4 regions of the Bacillus cereus group sp. N8 genome follow, and region 2 is predicted to be linked to each of the others. Evidence: riboswitches for the same ligand, from Rfam matches in the RefSeq annotation. Region 2 holds a riboswitch; each other region holds the start of a gene.

Region 1 (4,020 bases), on a different contig from region 2:
CTATACATATTATAAAGCGATTTTATTAAGATTAACATAATATCTCATTATTGGCTCAAAATAGGGGTTATTTTAGACACCTTATTCTTTTTACTTTTAATATACATTCGATTCGTTTTCGCGATATTTGTTAATCTTTTAAAACATTGGCTTAGTAATACCGAGGGGAATTATGGATATATTAATCACATAATCTGTCCCTATCAAACTGATCGTTTTTTGCATCTAATATATTGTAAATATATTTTATTTTGAAAGGATGTGATTATATGGCTCATAAATCTACTGGAGTGTTTCGAGTTCCAGTTTCTGGAAATGGGATTATTCCAACTGCTCTCAACATTATGTTAAACAATGATTCACGCTGCCATACTAGTAATGTAACGGTAACCGTTAAGAGAAGTCGAAACACTTTTTTTCAAGAATCTATTGGATTAATAGTTTTAATGTTAGTTGTTAATGAGTATAGAAAAATTTATCATGCAATGAAAAATGAGAAATCAATAATTATAAAAAATTTATAGAAACACAAAAGCAAAGGTGGAAAACCAAGCTGATATACAAAGCATTACATCAAAAATCCAAGTTGGAAAATCTAATAACTTTGTAATTCCAACGAGAAGAAAAAGTGGCCAAAAAATAATGTTGGTTCGTAATATAAAACTTACCACCGGCTTTTTCAGTCTTTTATCTTCAGTCATATATAATCCCAACTTAAGCTGAATTTTTAACATACAATAATGTACCTATTCAGCGCATTAGCACAATACACAGAAGCTTCTTTCAAAATATTACTTAGTCAATTAATAAAATAAACTTTTAACAGCTTATTTACATAAAATTCGTTATTGGAAGTGAAAGGTGCTTATACATCCAAGCTGTTGATGATAGCTAATATTTGATGATCTGTCCACTTGCCATTAATCTTTACATTTTCTTTAGCTATACCTTCTTTTTTAAATCCTACTTTTTCTAATACACGTATAGATGCTATATTGTCAGGCACAGCTCCTGCTTCAATTCTATGTAGTTTCAATTCTCTAAAAGCAAAGTCTACAACAAGTTGAAGAGCCTCTGTTGTATAGCCCCTTGAATTATGCTCCCTATCTAAGGTAAATCCCGTATAACAGCCTTGGAAGGGATCCCTAGTAATTTGAGTTAATGAAATGTCTCCGATAAGTTTATCAGTTTCTTTTAAAAAGATTCCAAAAGCGTATACTTGGTTTTCATCTTTCTTTTTTAATGCCCGTTCAATGCGTATTTTTTGATGTTCTTCTGTATAAAAGACTTCTGGGAGTAATGGACAAACTCGTTGAAAAAATTCGCGATTTCTAGTATGTAAGTTAGCTAACTCGCTCGCGTCAGAAATTTTGTAAAGTCGAAGATATATTTGCTGTCCTACTAGTTTCATAAAAAACCTCCGATATCCTTTTAATACAATTTTATTCTCGTCAAATCTTATAAATTCCTTTTGTATATTATATTCATGTTAGGTTAACATAATGTCTCATTATCGGTAGCAAAAAAAAGGCGAATCCCTACTTTCAAAAGGAATTCGCCTTTTTCTTTTTCTATAACTCTATTCATCTTTTTATAAATTCCTATCCTGGCGTGGTTTCAAGGTTCTTGTTTGTTACTGAATGAGTCGAAAAACTGTATGAAATCTTGCATACTCTTAGCGTGGTTATTTTCCAAAATGCTGGCGGTATCCCATTTATAGGTTATGAGGAATGGTTTTTTTGTACTATTATCTATTCTTGAATATATTTTATTCTTTGAATTTATCAGGTTTTTCAACTCTAAATGATTTCACCTCACCGCACTCTAAACAAAATGTTGTTAACAGTTTAGAACGCTTTCCCCCTGAAAAGAACCTACTAGGTTCATCGTCCAAACATACGCATGATAAGCACTTCCAACTCGTCCCTCTTTAAAGTTAGTAGAACCACAATTCTCGCATCTTTTATTTTTCATGTTATTTATTCCTCTTTTGGTTCGTATTTATTTTGATGTGTTTTTACAATAGAAGCAAGGCAAATTGGTTATAAATGATGTTTTCGACATGATACAACATACCCCTTTATATATCCCAAAGTAAAACAACATAATACTCCTATAATTCTCTATAACAATATGGTTTTTTATATATCATTTAATGCGTATCGGAAAAATAAGTATTAAATGATTGATTTTTATTATTCTGATGATTATAATAAATAAAAATCAAACAATTCTTATGTTGAGAAGTGGAGGGACGGGCCCTATGAAACTTCGGCAACCTCGTTTTAGACGAAAGGTGCCAAATCCTGCAGGTGAAGAAACACCTGAAAGATAAGAGCGGTTCACTTAGTCAAGAAGGCTACTCTTATTTCGATAAGAGTAGCTTTTTTTATGGCTAAAAGGTAGAGGGGGAATATGTAGTGGAGTATGGTTTTTGGTTACCGATTTTTGGGGGATGGCTTCGAAATGTAGATGATGAATCTATGCCGCCTACGTTTGAGTATGCAAAACAAACAGCGCAAGCGGCAGAACAATTAGGTTTTTCAACAACTCTTATTGCAGAATTAAACTTAAATGATATAAAAGGTGTTTCAGCACCAAGTTTAGAAGCATGGACAACTGCGGCAGCACTTGCTGCAGTAACGGATCGATTAGAGATTATGACAGCTGTAAGACCTGGCTTCCATAATCCAGCAGTTACAGCGAAAATGGCAGCGAATATCGATCAATTAAGTAATGGTCGTTTTACATTAAATGTGGTTTCAGCATGGTGGGAAGAAGAAGCGAGACAGTATGGTGGGGTATTTACCGCACATGATGAAAGGTATAATCGCACAGAGGAATTTGTAACAGTTTTGAAGGAGCTTTGGAAAGAAGAAGCGTTTTCTTATAAAGGGAACTTTTATGAGCTTCATAATACACATTTAAGTCCAAAACCTGTGCAGAAACAAGGAATTAAGATCTATGCAGGTGGTGAGAGTGAGCGAGGAAAAGAGGTAATTGTAAACCACGCGGATGCATATGTGATGCATGGAGGAACAGTGGAAGAGGTGTCTGTGAAAATAGAAGATATGAAGAATCGTAGAAAGAAAGTAACAGAGGAGCCATTGCAGTCATTCGGACTCGCGGCTTACGTCATTTGTCGTGATACAGAAGAAGAGGCATTAGAAGAATGGAGACGCATAACGGACGTGAAAGATGATGCTTTAGGTTATGCGGGTTACCAAGATTTTATTAGTAAATCGCATTTGGAACAGCAAGTGAAGCTAAATGATTATTCTGTATCCAATCGTGGGTTACGTCCTAATCTAATCGGAACACCAGCACAAATTGCAGAAAGGATACTCGCTTTTGAAAAAGTAGGTGTTACGTTATTACTTTTACAATTTTCTCCACAGCTTGAAGAGATGAAACGATTTTCTGAAAAAGTGATGCCATTAGTTGAGTTGAAAAGAAAGGAATTGATTACAAATGAGTAAAATTTACATATTACATGAGAATAAGGAATGGACGGATCATTTGGTGAAAAGGTTGGAAGAACTGGAGTTACCGTATGAGGAATGGTTTTTAGATGAGGGAACACTTTCGTTAGAAAAAGAACCTCCCCAAGGTGTTTTTTATAGCCGCATGAGTGCTTCTTCACATACGAGAGGGCATCGATATGCACCTGAGTTGACTGAAGGAGTCCTTGCTTGGTTAGAGGGATACGGGCGAACAGTATTTAATGGATCTCGTGCATTACGTCTTGAAGTAAGTAAATTGAATCAATATGCAGCATTAAGAAATTTTGGCATACAAGTGCCGAAAACGATTGGTGCTGTTGGCCGTGATAATATAGTAAAAGCAGCAAAGGAGTTAGGGGAAGTACCGCTCATTACAAAGCATAACCGTGCAGGTAAAGGCCTTGGTGTTCAACTTTTTCATTCTATTGATGCTTTAGAACAATATTTGGATGGTCCGACGTTTGAAGAACCTATTGATGGAATTACTTTAATACAGCAGTATATTGAAGCGCCAGAA
Region 2 (4,020 bases):
TTTAAAATAACATCTGGCCTTGTTTCTACTAAATATTCATTACACCCTTCGTACTCTTCTCCTCCGAAATCTTCCGCAGTTAAGTCCTCTTGCTGTATCATCGTCCCCATTGCACCATCTAATATTAGAATGCTATTTTGTAATCTTTCTTCTATACACTTCATCAATTAATACCCTCTTTCACTTCTTGCTTTGCTCTTACATATTTCACGAGATGTTCTGTAATTTCATATTTTAAAAATGGTGTAATAAGATAAACACCGTTAAAGTATTTCATCGCCGTATCGATTAACTCTTGTGAAATACGAATCCCTTCCTCAATAGCCGCCTCTTTCGTTTCATGTCCATCCATTCTTTGTCTTATCTCTTCTGGAAGAGTAATACCAGGCACTTCAAAATGAAGAAAATCTGCATTCCGCTTACTTACTAACGGCATAATCCCAATAAAGATAGGTTGTTCCAAATGCTTTGTCGCTTCATACACTTCCTCAACTAACGCTATATCGTAAATTGGCTGAGTTAAGAAATATTCCGCTCCAGCATCTATTTTCCGTTCCATTCGCTTAACCGCTGCTTTTAAATGTCTTACATGCGGATTAAACGCACCGCCGACAGAAAATCTTGTTGCCGGACCAATTGATTTCCCTAAAATGGAACGCCCATCGTTCATTTCTTTAATCATTTTTATGAGCTCAATAGAGGACAAATCATATACAGAAGTTGCACCTGGGAAATCGCCAACACGCGCTGGATCACCAGTTAAAGCTAGCACTTCCTCCATCCCTAACGCCGATAAACCTAATAAATGAGATTGTAGGCCAATGACGTTATGATCTCTACACGTTAAATGAGTCAATACCGGAATATCATGCTTTGTTAATAACGCACCCATTGCCATATTCGAAACGCGAGGCGATGCTAATGAATTATCTGCTAGAGTAATAGCATCTGCCCCAGCTCTTTTCAGTGCTCTTGCCCCTTCAAAAAAACGCTGCGTGTCTAATGTTTTCGGTGGGTCTAATTCCACTACAACTGTCGTTTGTTTCTTTGCTTTCTCTGCTAGAGTGACGTGAGATTTCGAACGTTTCTCGTGTGTATGAACTACTTTTGGTCTTTGAATCGTGTCCTTTTCTATTACAGGTATAGCATTTGCAATAGCGCGCTTCATACTTTCAATATGTTCTGGAGTAGTACCACAACAACCACCCAATAACCGAATACCTTGCTCAATAAATTTCGGTGTCATCGCTTCAAAATAAGCCGGACTTCCCTCATATACGTAACGTCCCTCCACATAATTCGGGAGACCTGCATTTGGATATGCTGACAAGTAGCCATTTTGAGGAATCGATATCATTTTAAAAGCTTCCGTCATATGAAGTGGTCCTAGTTGGCAGTTCAATCCAACAACATTCGCACCGTAATCTAAAAGCTGTTTTAATATTTCATTTACATCATTTCCATTTTGAGTCGTACCTGCCTCATGTAACGCTAATTGGGCTACAATTGGAATATTCGTTTGTTTTCGTAACACCTTAACAGCATGAAGTAATTCAAATTCATCATAGAAAGTTTCTAATAACAATCCATCAACCTGTTCTTCTAGTAAAGCACCTGCCTGCTCAAGTAACATAAACTCCCTTTCCATATCAGTTGTTGTAACAGCTCCGATATGTTTCATACCACCAATTGTTCCTAAAATTGCATTTCTTTCTGTAACAGATGCTTTCGCAATCTTCACTGCTGCTTTATTAATTTGAACAACTTGATTCTCTAAGCCATACATACGTAATTTCGCTTCATTTGCTCCATACGTATTCGTCTGGATAACATCCGCTCCAGCAGCTACATATTGTTTATGAATCGATATAATTAAGTCTGGATCAGACAAATTCAATTCTTCAAAACTACTTTGTAAACCATGCGAATGTAATAACGTTCCAACCGCACCATCACCTATTACAATTCCTTTTGATAATAAATCTAGTAATTTCACGAATCTCCCTCATTTCTATCAATATAAAAACCCCCTCTTCACTTTGAAGAGGGGGACATAATTGTTCCGCCTCTTATTATGCAAAACATTCGTTTTGCAGGTATTAGCACCGTTTCAAACATTTCGTTTGCAGGTTGCCGGGTTTCACAGGGCCTTTCCCTCCACCGCTCTCAATAAGAGTTGTCTTTATTATTTTATTTATGTAGCTAAAAGGAAATACGTTCCCTTTTTAACAATGTTTGTTAATTTTTTATAAATTTAGCATGCACAAATATAAAAGTCAATGACACTTGCGGAAAAATAAAAATTATTTAAAATAAAGTTGCAATTCAATTAACTTTTGTTGTAAAGTTAAAAACATAATAAAAATTTCATACGAACATTCTTATCTAGAGAGGTAGAGGGACTGGCCCTATGACGCCTCAGCAACCATTAACAATTTGTTAATAAGGTGCTAATTCCAGCAAATTGTGAAAGATTTGACAGATGAGAAGAAGACTCTATTCAATCCGAAAGCCTTCTTCTTAGAAGGCTTTTTTTATTTTATATTCAACTACTCGTTCAATTTAAAAAGGAGGAATTTTCACATGTCAACTATCGAAACAAAACTAGCACAAATCGGAAATCGTAGCGAAACTACAACAGGAACTGTTAATCCACCCGTTTATTTCTCAACCGCTTATCGTCACGAAGGACTTGGTAAATCTACCGGATTTGACTATTCACGAACTGGAAATCCAACTCGTGGTCTTTTAGAACAGGCAATCGCAGATTTAGAATATGGCGAACAAGGTTATGCCTGTAGTTCAGGTATGGCAGCTGTTCTCCTCGTCCTTTCATTATTCCGTTCTGGAGATGAACTTATTGTATCCGAAGATTTATACGGGGGAACGTATCGCTTATTTTCCGAACACGAAAAAAAGTGGAATGTTCGATGTAGATACGTAAATACACAATCTATTAAACAAATTGAGCAAGCTATCTCAACTGAAACGAAGGCTATTTTCATAGAAACTCCGACTAATCCATTAATGCAAGTTACTGATATTGCCGCTGTCGCAACTGTAGCGAAAAGACACGGACTACTTCTTATCGTAGACAATACATTCTACACTCCTTATATACAGCAACCATTAACAGAGGGTGCCGATATCGTACTTCATAGTGCAACGAAGTATTTAGGCGGGCATAACGATGTACTAAGCGGACTTGTCGTGGCAAAAGGAAAAGAACTTTGTGAAGAAATTGCTCATTATCATAATGCCTCCGGTGCTGTCTTAAGCCCATTTGACTCATGGCTATTAATTCGTGGTATGAAAACTTTAGCGCTTCGCATGAGACAACATGAAGAAAATGCGAAAACAATTGTTGCTTATTTAAATGATGAAGACGGTGTGACAGATGTATTTTACCCAGGAAGAGGCGGTATGATTTCGTTTCGTCTTCAAGATGAAACATGGATTAATCCATTCTTACAATCTTTATCCTTAATCACATTTGCTGAAAGTCTTGGTGGTGTAGAAAGTTTAATGACTTATCCAGCAACGCAAACGCATGCTGATATTCCTGAAGAAATTAGAACGGCAAACGGTGTATGTAATCGTCTTCTTCGATTCTCCGTCGGCATTGAAAATAGTAACGATTTAATTCAAGACTTAAAGCAAGCCATTAAACTTGTAAAAGAAGGTGTAAGCATATGAGTTATTCTATCGATACACTCTTACTACACAACCAGTATAAACATGATACTCAAACAGGAGCTGTTAACGTTCCCATTTATAACACATCAACATTTCACCAGTTTGACGTAGATGCTTTCGGGAAATACGACTATAGCCGATCGGGTAATCCAACTCGTGAAGCTCTTGAAGATATCATTGCTTTATTAGAGGGCGGAACAAAAGGATTCGCATTTGCATCAGGAATTGCAGCGATTTCCACTGCATTTCTCCTTCTTTCACAAGGTGATCACGTACTCATTTCAGAAGACGTATACGGAGGCACTTACCGAATTATAACTGAAG
Region 3 (4,020 bases), 200 kb from region 2:
TCGTTCTTCTGTATGCAAGAGACCAACGCGGACATACCCTTCGCCGTGCTCACCAAATCCAATACCAGGAGCAACTGCAACGTGTGCTTTTTCTAGTAAAATATTAGAAAACTGCTCAGATGTATATCCTTCTGGTACAGGAAGCCATGCAAAGAATGATCCTGTTGGAATATCTACATTCCAACCAATTGAATGACAAGCTGAAATAAGAGCGTTTCTGCGAGATTCGTAACTATTTACAAGGTCTACGACGCAAGATTGTGAACTTAATAGTGCTTCACGGGCAGCATCTTGAACTGCACCAAATATACTAACATACATATGATCTTGTAATAAGTTAATTGTTTCAATGACACTTTCATTCCCCACTGCAAAAGCAATACGCCATCCGGCCATATTAAAAGTTTTTGATAATGTGTAAATTTCAATTCCTGTATCTTTGGCGCCGTCTGCTTGCAAGAAACTAACTGGTTTTTGACCATCAAATCCAATAGCACCGTAAGCAAAATCGTGAACAACTAATATATTATGTTTATTAGCAAAATGAATGGTTTCATCAAAGAAATCTTTTGATGCAGTAGCACCAGTAGGATTGTTTGGATAGTTTAAAAACATTAACTTTGCTTGTTTCGCAATAGAGTCATCAATTTTTGTATAATCCGGTAAAAAGTTATTTTCTGCAATAAGCGGTATTGTTTCAAATTGTGCTTTTGCTAAAGCAACTCCGGATAAATAATCTGGATAGCCTGGATCTGGAACGAGAATAGTATCACCAGGGTTTGTAAAACAAATTGGTAATTCTACTAATCCAGCTTTTCCACCAAACAAAATAGCAACTTCCGTTTTTGGATTTACTACTACACCATATTCACGTTGATAGAATGTTGCCACGGCTTCTTTTAAACTTTCATGTCCGCGAAATGGCGGATATTTATGATGAATAGTCTTTTCTGCAGCATCTTGTAAAGCTTTTACGATATGCTGCGGTGTTGGTTGATCTGGATTACCTTGACCTAGATTAATAACATCGTGACCAGCTGCAACGACTTTGTTAACTTTTGCAACAAGTGAAGCGAAAAATTGTGTTGGCAATGATGTTACTATCTCAGAAGGTTGAAATAATTTCATACTTTCCACCTCTTTTGAAAGTTGTTACAATTCTAGTGACAAATGATATAATCTTTCCAGTATTTTGTAAAGAAAAAAATTAAGAATGGGGCTGACAAAATGAAAGTCGCATGTATTCAAATGGATATTGTCTTTGGAGATGTAGAAAAAAATATTGAGAATGCTAAAAATAAAATAAGTGAAGCGATGAAGGAAAGGCCAGATGTTATCGTCTTACCAGAACTATGGACAACAGGATATGATCTAACGAGACTTTCTGAAATTGCAGATAGGGATGGAGTAGAAACGAAAGAAAAGTTGAAAGAATGGTCGAAACAATATGGTGTACATATTGTTGGTGGTTCCATAGCGAAGCAAACAGAGCAAGGTGTTACAAATACAATGTATGTTGTAACTAATAAAGGTCAGCTAGTCAATGAATATAGTAAAGTGCATTTATTTCAGCTTATGGATGAACATAAATATTTAATCGCTGGAAATAGTACAGGCGAATTTAAGTTAGATGATGTCGACTGCGCTGGCACCATTTGTTATGATATTCGTTTTCCAGAGTGGATGCGCGTTCATACTGCTAAAGGTGCAAAAGTTTTATTTGTTGTAGCAGAATGGCCATTAGTTCGTTTAGCGCATTGGCGCTTGCTATTGCAAGCAAGAGCAGTTGAAAATCAGTGTTATGTTGTTGCATGTAATAGGGCAGGAAAGGATCCGAATAATGAGTTTGCAGGTCATTCTCTAATTGTAGATCCTTGGGGTGAAGTTGTAGTAGAGGCAAATGAAGAGGAATCCATTTTATTTGGAGAAATTACATTCGAGAAGATTAAAGAGGTACGTAAAGGAATTCCAGTTTTTGCAGATCGACGTCCAGAATTATACAAATAAAATGTTGACAAGTGATTTTTATTCTTGGTATAGTCTTCAACATAAAGTTAAAAATTCTAAAAAATTATACAACTCTTATCAAGAGCAGGTGGAGGGATTTGGCCCGATGAAGCCCAGCAACCGACCGTAATACCATTGTGAAATGGGGCGTTTATGACGCCAAAAGGCACGGTGCTAATTCCAACAGAAGGTTTACTTTCTGGCAGATAAGAGGGGAGAAGATAAACTTCAAACCTCTTTCTTTGTGGAAAGGGGTTTTTCTATTTTAGAAAAACCTCTGAATGAAAAGGAGGAGAAGACGATGGGATATTATTCATTAACTGAAACAACAGCTATACAATATGCGAAGGAACACGGTTATTTTGAAAAGAAAGCAAATGTAGTTTGTCATGAAATTGGAGATGGAAATTTAAATTACGTGTTCAAATTAGATGATGGAGAGAAGTCTATTATAATAAAACAAGCACTGCCATATGCGAAAGTCGTTGGTGAGAGCTGGCCACTGTCTATAAAAAGAGCGACGATTGAAAGTAAAGCATTACAAATTTTCGCGAAGTATGTGCCGGAATATGTGCCGGTAGTGTACAGTCATGATGAAGAGTTAGCAATAACAGTCATAGAAGACTTATCAAGGCTAACAATTACAAGAAAAGGATTAATAGATGGAGAAGGATATCCACTTTTATCCCAACATATTGGTCGTTTTCTAGCACATGTGTTGTTTTATACTTCAGATTTCGGTTTACAGTCAGAAGAGAAAAGGGTACTAGAAGGTACATTTGTAAACCCAGACCTTAGCAAAATTACAGAAGATTTAGTGTTTACAGATCCGTTTAGTCATTATGATACAAATGATTATGAACCAGAGTTACAACTAGTGGTTGATGAACTATGGAGTGATAAAACTTTAAAATTAAAAGTAGCACAGTATAAGTATAAGTTTTTGACGAGAAAAGAGGCTCTCATACACGGAGATTTACATACTGGTAGTATATTTTCATCACCTTCTGAAACGAAAGTAATTGATCCAGAGTTTGCAACGTACGGTCCATTTGGATTTGATATCGGTCAATTTGTTGCAAATTTATTATTAAATGCTTTATCAAGAGAAGAAGAGCAGAGAAATATACTATTTTTCCATATAGAGAAGACATGGAGTTATTTTGTAGAAGCTTTTACGAGGTTATGGATTGGAGAAGGGGTAGAAGCATATACGAAAGAAAAACAATGGTTACCAATTATTTTGCAAAATATCTTTACTGATGCCGTCGGGTTTGCCGGATGTGAACTGATTCGTAGAACAATTGGCTTAGCTCATGTAGCTGATTTAGATGAAATAGCAAATAAAGAAAAAAGAATTCAAGCTAAGAAGCAAGCTCTATACTTAGGAAAAGAACTAATAAAATATGAATCTAAGAGTGCTGATATTCAACTCTTCCGAACACTATTTCAACAGACAGTTTCTGGAGGGGTAAAAGCATGAGTACAATTGTTACTGTTCCGAGATCTGTAAGTTGGAAAGGCGATGCCATTGCGGTATTAAACCAAACAAAACTACCGCATATTACTGAGTTTAAAACATTAACGACTATTGAAGAGGTATGGAAAAGCATTGTTATGTTAGAAGTACGCGGGGCACCTGCAATTGGAATTGTAGCTGCGTTTGGTTTGGCGCTTGCGGCAAAGAAATACGATGCTATAAATATCGATGAGTTTCAAAAGAAGTTTAATAGAGATTGTAACTATTTAGGAACATCACGCCCGACAGCAGTCAATTTATTTTGGGCAATCGATCGTATGAGAGAATCTATTCGAGAGATTACTACAATAAAAGAAGCTCAAAAAATATTAGAAGAAGAAGCGCTTCGCATTCAGCAAGAGGATGAAATAGTGTGCCGAAATATTGGAGAACATGGTTTAACGTGTTTTAAAGACGGTGATAAAATTTTAACAATTTGTAATGCAGGGAGTATCGCGACTGCTAGATATGGTACTGCATTAGCACCGTTTTAT
Region 4 (4,020 bases), on a different contig from region 2:
GTTGATATGGATAAGTTAACAAAAACAGATATTTCTAAATATACACATACGACAGAGCAAGTACAAAGTCATTCGTTCGCGGATACGTTTGTAAATATTGTTCCGACGAACATTATGAAATCATTAGCTGAAGGTGATATGCTTGCTATTATCTTCTTCTCAGTATTATTTGGTTTAGGTGTAGCAGCAATTGGTGAGCGTGGCAAACCAGTTCTGCAATTTTTCCAAGGTGTAGCAGATGCAATGTTTTATGTAACGAACCAAGTTATGAAGTTTGCGCCATTTGGTGTATTCGCATTAATTGGTGTTACAGTTTCTACATTCGGATTAGCTTCATTAATTCCATTAGGGAAATTACTCATTGTAGTATACGGAGCAATGATATTCTTCGTTGTGGTCGTATTAGGACTTACAGCGAAAATATTCGGTATTAACATTTTCCAATTCTTTAAAATTTTAAAAGACGAGCTGATCTTAGCGTATTCTACAGCAAGTTCAGAAACGGTTTTACCGAAAATTATGGAGAAAATGGAGAAATTCGGTTGCCCGAAAGCAATTACATCTTTCGTTATTCCAACAGGTTATTCATTTAACTTAGATGGATCAACGTTATATCAAGCAATTGCGGCAATTTTCTTAGCGCAAATGTACGGTATTGAATTATCCATTACACAACAAATTACGTTATTACTTGTATTAATGGTTACATCAAAAGGTATCGCGGGTGTACCGGGCGTATCATTCGTTGTATTATTAGCAACACTTGGTACAGTAGGTATTCCAGCTGAAGGTTTAGCGTTTATTGCAGGTATTGACCGTATTCTAGATATGGCCCGTACGGCAGTTAACGTTGTAGGTAACTCTTTAGCGGCTGTAGTTATGTCTAAGTGGGAAGGTCAATATGACGCTGAAAAAGGACAAGCCTATTTAAAAGAGATATCTGAAAAGGGTCAAGCGGCTTAATTATGATTTGAAAAGCTCTCACATATTATGTGAGAGCTTTTCTGTATGTAGAAGAGGAGCGAAAGTTATGAAACGTAAGTACGGTGATGGTTCTACGTGGAAGCGATTAATAGAGAAGACATACACAGTAAAACGAGTTGAAGCAGGTATGTTAGGAATATTGGATATAAAAAAGGTGAGAGAGCCTAGTTATAAAGAATACAATAGTAAAGAGATTTGCATTGCAGGTGATGGGTATACATGGATGCAATATTTTATAAGCGACAAAAACTTTGCAATTACAGCTATGTTAGACAATCAAAAACAATTAGTGCAATATTATATCGATGTGACGAAAGAATTTAAAATTGACGATCGTGGTTTGCCTTATTTTGATGATTTATACTTAGATGTAGTATTGTTACCGAGCGGTGAGATTTATGTATTGGATGAAGATGAGTTAGAGGATGCCTATAATATAGGTGATGTTACTAAGGAAGAATATGAATTAGCATGGCGTATAACAAAATGGATTGTAGCAACGATAAAAAATGAAGAATTTTCTTGGATTTCAATATTAGATAAAGAAATCGAAAAGTTAAAATGATTGTTGTATTCAAATTTTTGCATAATTACCAAAAAAATCTATACAAAAAATAATTGACTTTTGTTTTGTAAGCGAGTAAAGTTAGGGAAGAAATTATTATTAAAAAATAAATATGAAACCTTCTTATAAAGAGAGGCGGAGGGACTGGCCCTACGATGCCTCGGCAGCGGACTCGATTTCAGAGTGCTGTGCCAAATCCAGCAAGCATGTGCTTGAAAGATGAGAAGAGCGTTTCTTATAGATGTATAAGACCTCTTCTCATTGGAAGAGGTCTTTTGTTATTCATTAGAAAAAGGTTGAAACTAGGGAGAGATGGTACTTTGAAAGAAACGAGAGGAAATGGTTTGGCTTTATTACCACTTGGGATATTTTTGGCGCTATTTATTGGTTCTGGAATTATTACAGGTGATTTCTATAAATTGCCGATACTTGTAGCAATTTCAATTGCTGTAGGGGTCGCTTTAGTGATGAATCGTAAAGAAAGCTTTAATGCGAAAGTAGAACGATTTGCTAAAGGTGCAGGAAATCCGGATATTATGATTATGGTATTAATTTTTGTACTTGCAGGGGCGTTTTCTGAAACAGCAAAAGGAATGGGCGGAGTTGATTCAACTGTTAATTTAGCGTTATCTATTTTGCCACCAGGATTTATCGTTGCTGGAATTTTTGTTATAGGGGCATTTATTTCATTAGCGATGGGAACTTCAATGGGAACAATTGCAGCACTAGCACCAATTGCTGTAGGGATTAGTGGGCAAACTGATATCTCAATTGCACTTGCGATGGCTACTGTTGTGGGCGGAGCGATGTTTGGTGATAATTTATCATTTATTTCAGATACAACAATTGCTGCTGTTCGTTCACAAGGAACAGAAATGAAAGATAAGTTTAAAACGAACTTTTTAATTGTATTGCCAGCTGCTATTATTACAATTGTACTATTAGTAATAATTACTTTAGGAAGTGATACACAAGTTAAAGCCCATAGTTTCGACTGGATAAAGATTTTACCGTATGCAGGAGTACTTATTACGGCGTTACTTGGTTGGAATGTACTTATTGTGTTAACTGGTGGAACTGTATTATCAGGTGTTATAGGGCTTATAGATGGAAGTTACACGTTAGAAAGTTTCTTTAAAAGTGTAACGACTGGCATGGGCAGTATGATGGAGCTAGTATTACTTGCTATATTAATCGGTGGTATGGTTGAACTGATCCAATATAATGGTGGTATTCAATATTTAATGAATCTTTTAACGCGTAATATTCGTTCGAAAAAAGGAGCAGAGTTCGGTATTGCTGGTTTAGTGAGTATGACGAATATGTGTACAGCGAATAATACGATTTCGATTATTTTTACGGGTCCTCTTGCGAAGAACATTGCGGATCAATATGAAATTGATCCACGTAAATCAGCGAGTGTACTAGATCTTTTCTCTTGCTGTATACAAGGGTTAATCCCATATGGTGCTCAAATGTTAACTGCGGCAGGATTTGCTGCGTTATCTCCGGTTGAATTGTTACCATATGCATTTTATCCGATCTTAGTTGGAGTATGTGGAATCATTTCTATATTAATTGGTTTCCCGAGATTTTCTAAAGTGGCGGAAAAAAAAGAGTATCATAAAACAGCATGATTAAATATGGATGTTATTCGTAGTAACAGAAGCCGTACAGAGAATATTCTCTGTACGGCTTTTTATGTGTGATAAAAGAGGGAATTATCCTATCCTACCTTCTGTTTTTACAAAAGGCTGAATTTAACTCAGTCTTAAGTCTGAGTTAAAAACGGTTCTTAAGCTCGTTATGAAAAAAAGAAAAAATAGTTAAGATAAGAGTATCAAATCGAAGGGAGGCAAGCACAAGATGAAACAATTTCTAGCGTTTATCGCGGCCGGTATTTTGGCTTTAATTGCTCTTGGTAGTCTTGCTGGTATTGTAGGATTCGCAATCGGAGCAGGAGTTGTGTACTGGAGCTATAAATCATTTGTGCGAGCACAATCATTTTTTGGAAAGTTAGCTTGGGGTATTGTTGGTTTAATCGGTTTGTCCATTGCACTTTCTCATTCCCCAGCATTAATCGGTATCGCAGCATTAGTAGTTTTATACTACGGATACCGTGAGTGGAAAAAAGAAAAAAACGTAGTTGTTGATTCTGCTCCAGAAAGTTCTAAACCATATAGCAACTTTGAAGATGAGTGGAACAAGTTAATGAAAAACTAATATAAAATAAATTAAATTATAAAGTAGAAGAGAGGAAGATTTATAATGAAACAATCTTTATTCGGACGTGTACGCGATGCAATTTTAGCTGATTTTCATAATGTGTTAGATGAGAAAGAAAGAAAAAATCCAATTGCTATGTTAAACCAATATTTACGCGATAGTGAGCGTGAAATAACAAAAATTGAGAAGTTAATTCAGCGTCATAAAACATTAAAATCTAACTTCGCTCGTGAGCTTGAGCAAGC

The links. A riboswitch is a leader RNA that binds a small molecule or an ion and turns the genes downstream of it on or off. The one in region 2 is predicted to bind S-adenosylmethionine.
Positions count from the first base shown of each region.
Region 1: another riboswitch for S-adenosylmethionine. It lies ahead of JDS80_RS23585 (LLM class flavin-dependent oxidoreductase); the one in region 2 lies ahead of JDS80_RS01320 (bifunctional homocysteine S-methyltransferase/methylenetetrahydrofolate reductase).
Region 3: another riboswitch for S-adenosylmethionine. It lies ahead of mtnK (S-methyl-5-thioribose kinase); the one in region 2 lies ahead of JDS80_RS01320 (bifunctional homocysteine S-methyltransferase/methylenetetrahydrofolate reductase).
Region 4: another riboswitch for S-adenosylmethionine. It lies ahead of JDS80_RS06080 (Na+/H+ antiporter NhaC family protein); the one in region 2 lies ahead of JDS80_RS01320 (bifunctional homocysteine S-methyltransferase/methylenetetrahydrofolate reductase).

Region 1 is NZ_JAEHBK010000023.1:33,890-37,909, reverse strand. It holds gene JDS80_RS23605 (hypothetical protein) at 270-524, shown strand; partial or broken gene JDS80_RS23600 (CPBP family intramembrane glutamate endopeptidase) at 522-701, opposite strand; gene JDS80_RS23595 (GNAT family N-acetyltransferase) at 866-1,411, opposite strand; partial or broken gene JDS80_RS23590 (hypothetical protein) at 1,769-1,974, opposite strand; SAM riboswitch class I at 2,232-2,338, shown strand; gene JDS80_RS23585 (LLM class flavin-dependent oxidoreductase) at 2,421-3,479, shown strand; gene JDS80_RS23580 (ATP-grasp domain-containing protein) at 3,472-4,020, shown strand, end outside.
Region 2 is NZ_JAEHBK010000001.1:253,425-257,444, reverse strand. It holds gene metH (methionine synthase) at 1-164, opposite strand, end outside; gene JDS80_RS01320 (bifunctional homocysteine S-methyltransferase/methylenetetrahydrofolate reductase) at 164-1,996, opposite strand; SAM riboswitch class I at 2,067-2,176, opposite strand; SAM riboswitch class I at 2,379-2,489, shown strand; gene metI (cystathionine gamma-synthase/O-acetylhomoserine thiolyase) at 2,584-3,696, shown strand; gene metC (cystathionine beta-lyase) at 3,693-4,020, shown strand, end outside.
Region 3 is NZ_JAEHBK010000001.1:448,832-452,851, forward strand. It holds gene JDS80_RS02450 (pyridoxal phosphate-dependent aminotransferase) at 1-1,128, opposite strand, end outside; gene JDS80_RS02455 (carbon-nitrogen family hydrolase) at 1,228-2,007, shown strand; SAM riboswitch class I at 2,080-2,220, shown strand; gene mtnK (S-methyl-5-thioribose kinase) at 2,309-3,490, shown strand; gene mtnA (S-methyl-5-thioribose-1-phosphate isomerase) at 3,487-4,020, shown strand, end outside.
Region 4 is NZ_JAEHBK010000002.1:384,196-388,215, reverse strand. It holds gene gltP (glutamate/aspartate:proton symporter GltP) at 1-963, shown strand, start outside; gene JDS80_RS06085 (ribonuclease FAU-1 family protein) at 1,031-1,549, shown strand; SAM riboswitch class I at 1,670-1,775, shown strand; gene JDS80_RS06080 (Na+/H+ antiporter NhaC family protein) at 1,870-3,186, shown strand; gene JDS80_RS06075 (lmo0954 family membrane protein) at 3,416-3,772, shown strand; gene JDS80_RS06070 (PspA/IM30 family protein) at 3,818-4,020, shown strand, end outside.